One region of the Nonomuraea sp. NPDC049750 genome, then DNA from elsewhere that is predicted to be linked to it. Evidence: riboswitches for the same ligand, from Rfam matches in the RefSeq annotation. Region 1 holds a riboswitch; the other holds the start of a gene.
What was found. Region 1 has a riboswitch for S-adenosylmethionine ahead of AB0J16_RS02055 (aminotransferase class V-fold PLP-dependent enzyme). Riboswitches for the same ligand answer to the same signal wherever they lie in the genome.
Positions count from the first base shown of each region.

Region 1 (3,896 bases):
GCGCTGGCCGTGGCCTGCCTGCTGCTCGTGGCGGTGGGCGGTGGCCGGCTCGGCATCGACGGCATCCTGCACAACAGCTACCGGCGGCGCGCCGAGCGCCGCGCGGCCGAGCAGGATCTCGCCGGCCACGCGCCGGCCACCTCCATCAGGCCGGAGGCCCCATCGGAGGCGGGCACCGCCCCCATGCCGGTGCAACCGGCCGCCCGGGACGATGACATGAGGAACATCGACGAGCCGTCGCGCGGACGTTCGCCGAGCGCCTGACCTCAGCGGGCCGCGAGAAGGCCATCGTGCGACCTCAGCGGGCGGCGACGCGGCGACTGTCGTGCCGCCTCGTGCCGCCTCCGTGACCTCAGCGGGCGGCGAGGTCGCGGAGGGCGTCTACGAGGCGGTCCACGTGCTCCTCCGTGGTGCCGATGCCGATCGAGGCGCGGACCGCGGACGCCGTGTCGTCCTCACAGCCGCCGTCCGCGGTGCCGAGCAGGTGCCGGACGAACGGGTGCGCGCAGAACTTGCCGTCACGTACGCCGATCCCGTACTCGCCCGACAGCACCTCGGCCACCTCGCGCGCCGAGTGCCCGTCGACGACGAACGAGACGATGCCCACGCGCGGCTGGTCCGGCCCCCAAAGCGACAGCTCGCGCACGCCCTCGATCGCGGCCAGTCCGGACCGGAGCCGGGCGATGAGCCGCTCCTCCTCGCGTACCAGAGCGGTCCAGCCGGTCGCGCTGAGCGCGTCGCAGGCGGCGGCCACGGCGATGGCGCCCAGGACGTTCGGGGTGCCCGCCTCGTGACGAGGCTCGGCGTCCTCGTGCCACTCGATGTCCTCGTCGACGGAGCGTACGGCGCCGCCGCCCTTGAGGTACGGCTCGCCCGAGGAGAGCCAGTCGCGGCGGCCGACCAGCACCCCGGCCCCGAAGGGCGCGTAGAGCTTGTGCCCGGAGAAGGCGACGTAGTCGAGGTCGAGCGCGGTCAGGTTGAGCCGCCGGTGCGGCACCAGCTGGGCGGCGTCCACCAGGATGCGGGCTCCGTGGCGGTGCGCGATGTGCGCCAGGGCGGCGATGGGCCAGAGTTCGCCGGTGACGTTCGAGGCGGCGGTGACCACGAGCAGCTTGGGGCCGTCGATCCCGGCCAGCGCCTCGTCGGCGGCGCGGACGGCTTCGCCGGGGAAGGCGGGCGGCGCCAGGCGTACGGACCGCTTCCAGGGCAGCAGCGAGGCGTGGTGCTCGGTGTCGAAGACGACCGCGGTCGTGCCCTCGGGCAGGCAGCGGGCCAGCAGGTTGGTCGCGTCGGTGGTGTTGCGGGTGAAGATCACGGCGTCGTCGGGGCGGGCGCCGACGAAGGCCCTGACCGTGTGGCGGGCCTGCTCGTAGCGGGCGGTGGTGAGCTGGGAGGCGTAGCCCGCGCCGCGATGCACGCTGGAGTAGGCCGGGAGCGCGGCGGTGACGGCGGCACTGACCGGCTCCAGACAGGGGGCGCTCGCCGCGTAGTCGAGGTTGGCGTACGTCACCAGCCTGCCACCCTTGACCGGCACTTCCAGATCGGCGCCCAGCACGGCGGGGATCGGATGGGCGCGCTCGGCAGCCGGCGCGTCGGTGGCCTGGGCGGGCAGGGAGCTGAAGATCGTCAACGTGGACACGGCGAACCTCCTGGGGCCATCGGACCCCCGGAACACCCAGCGAGCCCGCGCTTGCCCACCACACCTCGTGGCGGACCAGGTCTTCACCCGGGGCACCCCGCCGCGGACGCGAGGGTTGCCGGCCAGCAAGCCGGGGCTGTGCGCTGGCACTCATGACCTACATCCGCACTATAACCGACACCCGGCCATGAATCGCAACCGCGAACTTATGCGGCCTCTGCCTCGTTGGTAACTGAAACCCCTGCTGTGAGGAGTACCTAATGCTGGACTGGGTGGCCGACCCTCAGATCTGGATCGGGTTTTTCACCCTGGTCGCACTAGAGATCGTCCTCGGTATCGACAACATCATCTTCATCTCCATCCTGGCCGGGAAGCTGCCGCCGGAGCAGCGCGACCGGGCCCGCGTCATGGGCCTGGGCGCGGCGCTGATCAGCCGGCTGCTCCTGCTGCTGGCACTGTCGTGGGTGGTCCGGCTGACCACGCCATTGTTCGAGGTCTTCGGGCACGGGATATCAGGGCGTGACCTGATCCTGCTGCTGGGCGGCCTGTTCCTGCTGGCCAAGAGCGTCACCGAGATCGGGCACAGCATGGAGCTGAAGGAGGAGGGCGGCAAGGGACGGGCCGTCACCTCGTTCGCGTCGGTGATCGTGCAGATCATGATCCTGGACGTGGTGTTCTCGCTCGACTCGGTGATCACCGCGGTGGGCATGGTGGACGAGCTCGGCGTGATGATCGCCGCGGTGATCGTGGCGGTGCTGGTGATGCTGTTCGCGTCCGGGCCGATCAGCAGGTTCGTGGACAAGCATCCGAGCATCAAGATGCTGGCTCTGGCGTTCCTGGTGCTGATCGGGGTGGTGCTTATCGCCGAGGGACTCGGCCAGCACATCGCCAAGGGTTACATCTACTTCGCGATGGCCTTCTCGGTGATCGTGGAGCTGCTCAACATCCGGATGCGGAGCAGGCACGCCAAGCAAGCCTCCTCATAAGATGAAAAAGTGCGATTCGATCCCTGGAATCCGGATTTTGTTGCCTATCCCTACGGCGCGTACGCGGAGCTGAGGCGTGAGGCCCCCGTCAGCTACTTCGAGCCGACGGGGCAGTGGCTCATCTCCCGGCACGCGGACGTGAACGCGCTGCTCAGAGACCGTCGCCTGGGCCGCTCCTACCTCCACGTGGCCACGCACGAGGAGTTCGGCAGGCCGGAGGAGCCGGCGTTCCAGGAGCCGTTCTGGCGGGTGACCAGGGCTGGCATGCTCGACGTCGAGCCACCGGTGCACACCAGGCTGCGCCGGCTGGTCTCCAAGGCGTTCACGCCGCGCATGGTCGAGTCGCTGCGCCCCCGGGTCAGGGCCATCGCCGAAGGGCTGGTCGAGGCGTTCGTCGAGAAGGGCGGCGGCGACCTGATCGCCGAGGTGGCCGAGCCGCTGCCGGTGACCGTCATCGCGGAGATGCTCGGCGTGCCCGAGGCGGACCGGCACCTGCTGCGCCCCTGGTCGGCCGACATCTGCCGGATGTACGAGCTGAACCCGAGCGTGGAGTCGCAGCACGTGGCCGCCAATGCGGCGGCGGAGTTCGCCGCCTACCTCGCGGACCTGGCCCGCGCGCGGGCCGTCCGGCCGGGCGACGACCTGATCAGCGCGCTCGCGGCGATCGAGGAGCTCACCGAGGACGAGCTGATCGGTACGTGCGTGCTGCTGCTCAACGCCGGTCACGAGGCGACCGTGAACGTGACGGGCAACGGCTGGTGGTCCCTGTTCAGGAACCCCGCCGAGCTGGTACGCCTGCGCGAGGACCGGAGCCTGCTGCCCACGGCCGTCGAGGAGCTGATGCGCTGGGACACGCCGCTACAGATGTTCGAGCGGTGGGTGCTGGAGGACATCGAGGTGCACGGGGTCGAGATCCCGCGCGGGGCCGAGGTCGCGCTGCTGTTCGGCTCGGCCAACCGCGACGAGACGGTGTTCGCCGACCCTGACCGGCTCGACGTGGGACGGCCGGACAACCCGCACATCTCCTTCGGGGCGGGGATCCACTTCTGCCTGGGCGCGCCGTTGGCCCGCATCGAGCTGATCGAGTCGTTCGGCGCCCTGCTGGAGCGGGCGCCGAAGCTGGAACTCGTCAGCGAGCCGGAATGGAAGCCGGGCTACGTCATCCGCGGCCTGAAGTCTCTCGACCTGACGACGGGTTAGCGCGGCCACGACGACCGTCCGCCCTCCGGGAGTGGGTTTCTTCCAACGGACCTCTGCCCTGACGGACGATC
Region 1 is NZ_JBFANB010000001.1:432,684-436,579, reverse strand. It holds gene AB0J16_RS02060 (DoxX family protein) at 1-264, shown strand, start outside; gene AB0J16_RS02055 (aminotransferase class V-fold PLP-dependent enzyme) at 353-1,612, opposite strand; SAM riboswitch class IV at 1,682-1,797, opposite strand; gene AB0J16_RS02050 (TerC family protein) at 1,900-2,625, shown strand; gene AB0J16_RS02045 (cytochrome P450) at 2,635-3,825, shown strand.

Region 2 (3,896 bases), on a different contig from region 1:
CGAAGGATGAGTGGCGGTTTCGCCCGGACTGCGCTGCCGTGCGACCTGCCGGTACATACCAGCTTCGTGAGTTCAGACCGCTCGCACGGACTCCGCTTGGGGGCCCTTCTGCCCCTGCGTGATCTCGAACTCGACGCGCTGGCCTTGTTCGAGCGAGCGATAGCCATCCATCATGATCGCTGAGTAATGGACAAATACATCCTTGCCACCGTCTACCGCGATGAAGCCGTAGCCCTTGTCCGCGTTGAACCACTTGACGGTGCCCTGCGCCACTTCCGACTCCTCTTACTGGGCTCATAGATCTCGCCCATTCCTACGCGAGACCCTCAATCGCCTGACATATGGGAGAAATCACCAGACGATCGCCCTCGACCATACCTGTGGCACAGCGTTTGGCAACAGAGTCAATCAACAAATTACGCATTTCATCGGCGAGTGAGTCGTTCAACGTTGAATTGTCGGAAAAAACAGAAGGCGCCCCAGATGGGAGCGCCTTCTGAAGTGAGCGGGTGACTACCCTCCGGCGACCGCCGGGATGATGGAGATCTGCACGCCTTCGGGGGCGGGCGTGTCAAGTCCGTCGACAAAACGGACATCCTCTTCGCCAACATAAACGTTGACAAAACGACGAATCTTGCCCGATTCATCCAGAATTCTCGCGCCGATCCCCGGGTAGTCGGAGTCGAGCTTCGCCAGCACGTCACGGAGAGTCGCGCCCTCCCCACTCACTTCCGCGCTACCACCGGTGTAGGTGCGCAGAATGGTGGGAATCCGCACAGAAACGCTCATGATTAACTTGCCTTTCCTGGTTGTCAGACAGCCGCGCGGAACGCGTCGAGCGAGGGCCGGATCACTGCCGTGGGCTGGGCGTCGTCGGCGACGGCGACGAGCGTCTTGAGCCCGTCGCCGGTGTTGAGCACCACGGTCTCGGCCTCCGGGTCGAGCTGCCCGGTCTCGACGAGCTTCTTCAGCACTCCCACGGTGACGCCGCCGGCCGTCTCGGCGAAGATGCCCTCCGTAGAGGCCAGCAGCTTGATGGCGGCGACGATCTCGGGGTCCGTGACGTCCTCCACCGCCCCGCCGGTGCGGCGGGCGATGTCGAGCACGTACGGGCCGTCGGCGGGGTTGCCGATGGCCAGCGACTTGGCGATGGTGTCGGGCTTGACCGGCTGGACCACGTCGTGGCCGGCCTTGTAGGCGGTCGACACGGGAGAGCAACCCTTGGCCTGCGCGGCGAAGATCTTGTAGGGCCGGTCCTCGACCAGGCCGAGCGCGATCAGCTCCTTGAAACCCTTGTCGATCTTGGTGAGCTGGGAGCCGGAGGCCACCGGGATGATGATCTGCTCGGGCAGCCGCCAGCCGAGCTGCTCGGCGATCTCGTAGGCCAGCGTCTTGGAGCCCTCGGCGTAGTAGGGCCGCAGGTTGACGTTGACGAAGCCCCACTTGTCGCCCAGCGGGTCGCCGATGAGCTCGGAGCAGAACCGGTTGACCTCGTCGTAGGAGCCGTCGATCGCGACCAGCTTGCCGCCGAACACCCGGGCCATGGCGATCTTGGCCTGCTCCAGCCCGGCGGGGATGAACACGCAGGCGTCGAGCCCGGCCCTTGCGGCGGCGGCCGTGACCGCGCCCGCGAGGTTGCCGGTGGAGGAGCAGGAAAGGGTGTGGAACCCGAAGTTACGCGCCGCCTCGACGGCGATGGCCACCACCCGGTCCTTGAAGGAGTGGGTGGGGTTGCCCGAGTCGTCCTTGACGTACAGGGACTTGATGCCCAGCGCGCGGCCGAGGTTGCCGGCCTTGACGAGCTTGGTCCAGCCGGGGTTCATGTTCGGCTTGGTGGCGACGTCGACGGGAACGGGGAGAAGCGAGCGGTAGCGCCAGATGTTGGCGGGGCCGGACTCGATGTCCTTCCGGGTGACGTCACCGAAGGAGTAGGCCGCTTCGAGCGGCCCGAAACACTCCAGGCAGGCGAAGCTGGGGCCGAGTTCGTAACGGGTGCCGCACTCGCGGCAAGAAAGGGCTACAGCGGGTCCGAAGTCGTGCGACATGAAGCGAGGCCTTCCCTCATCTTCGCCTGCGGCCACCTTGACCGCAGACCGGAATTGGCACCTGTCCCGGTCGGCCTCGCCCTGTAGCGAGTCTGAATCCGGGAGGGTTGCCGGGGCTTCGCAGGGCCGGTCCCTCCACCCCTCTGGATGAGCAATATTCAGTTGTTTGGCCTGACTCTACCTGGCCAGGCGCGTCAAGCCACCAACCGTCTCACGAAGCGAGACGTACGGTCTCAGCGATAGTCCTCCCCCAGGACGCCCTGCACGTACTTGCGCGCCTGGTGGATGCGCGACTTCGCGGTGCCGAGCGGGATGCCGAGCTGCTCGGCGACCTCGTTGTAGTCGAGCTGCACGATGTCGCGCAGCACGAGGGCCTGGGCCAGGTCGGGCTTGCTGGCCTCCAGCGACTCCATCGCGTCGAGCAGGTCGAGCCGCGACCCGGCGATCACGCTGACCCGCCGCGCGTCGGGCTTCTGCATGGGGAGCTCGTCGGAGGTCTGCTCGGCCGAGCGGCGCTTCAGCGTGCGGTACGTCGTACGGGCGCAGTTGGCCGTCACGATGTGCAGCCAGGTGCTGAACCTGGCCCGCCCCTCGAAGCGCCCGATGTTGCGCGCCACGGCCAGCAGTGTGTCCTGGGAGGCCTCTTCCGCATCCTGGTGGTAGGGCAGGATTCGGGCGCAATGGCGCAGCACGTCGGGTTCGATCCGCCTCAGGAGCTCGCCCAGTGCGCGATGATCTCCGGCAGCGGCGGAGCGGGCGAGTTCCTCGGTTAGGTCATCAAGCGCCATAGCTGGGATCCTATGGTCGGAGGGAGCTTTAATGAACAGCGTCCTGGTCGCCTCTAACAGAGGACCCGTCTCGTTCACCGTCTCCGACGACGGTGTGCTGACGATGAAGCGTGGCGGTGGCGGCCTGGTGTCCGGGCTCTCCGGGGTCCTGAAGGACGACGGCGTGCTGTGGGTCTGCGCTGCTTTGTCCGACGGTGACCGTGGTGCCGTACGCCAGGCGCCCGGCGGTCGGCTCGACCAAGCCGGCTACGACACCGGCGCGCTGCGGATGCTCGACATCCCGCCGGCCACCTTCCACCGCGCCTACAACGCCGTGGCCAATTCCACGCTGTGGTTCGTCAACCACCTGCTCTACGACATTCCCAACGCGCCGCTGTTCGGCACCAGGTTCGAGCGCGAATGGGAGTCCTATCGCGACTACAACGGCGCGTTCGCGCTGGCGCTGGCCGAGGAGGCCGGGCACGAGGCCCGCGTGATGGTCCAGGACTACCACCTCACGTTGACCCCGGCGATGCTCCGCGCCGAACGGCCCGACCTGCGCATCGCGCACTTCAGCCACACGCCGTGGGCGCCGCCCGAATACTTCTCGCTGCTGCCCGACGATGTCGCGCGCGAGGTGCTCGAAGGCATCCTGGGCGCCGACCACGCCGGCTTCCTCACCGAACGCTGGGCGGGGGCGTTCATGGACTGCTGCCGCGCCCTGCTCGGCGCGGAGGTCGACCGGGCCGGCCGTACGGTCACCCACGAGGGCAGGACCACCCGCATCGGCGTGCACGGCCTCGGCGTCGACGGCGAGGCGCTGTGGGCACGGGCCCACGAACCCGACGTCGAGTCCAACATCGCCGCGATCAAGGAGCAGGTCGGCGACCGCCGGCTGATCGTCCGCATCGACCGCACCGAGCTGTCCAAGAACATCGTCCGCGGGCTGGTGGCCTACCGGGAGTTCCTGCTCGCCCACCCGGAATGGCACGGCCGGGTGGTGCATCTGGCGTTCGCCTATCCCAGCCGGCACGACCTGCCCGAATACCGCGAATACACCGCCTCGGTGCAGCGCTGCGCCCAG
Region 2 is NZ_JBFANB010000060.1:1,221-5,116, forward strand. It holds gene AB0J16_RS58590 (cold-shock protein) at 73-273, opposite strand; gene AB0J16_RS58595 (MoaD/ThiS family protein) at 514-789, opposite strand; gene thrC (threonine synthase) at 813-2,045, opposite strand; SAM riboswitch class I at 2,059-2,199, opposite strand; gene AB0J16_RS58605 (RNA polymerase sigma factor) at 2,279-2,833, opposite strand; gene AB0J16_RS58610 (trehalose-6-phosphate synthase) at 2,865-3,896, shown strand, end outside.
Region 2: it holds a riboswitch for S-adenosylmethionine, as region 1 does, so the genes downstream of both, thrC (threonine synthase) here and AB0J16_RS02055 (aminotransferase class V-fold PLP-dependent enzyme) in region 1, are expected to answer to the same signal.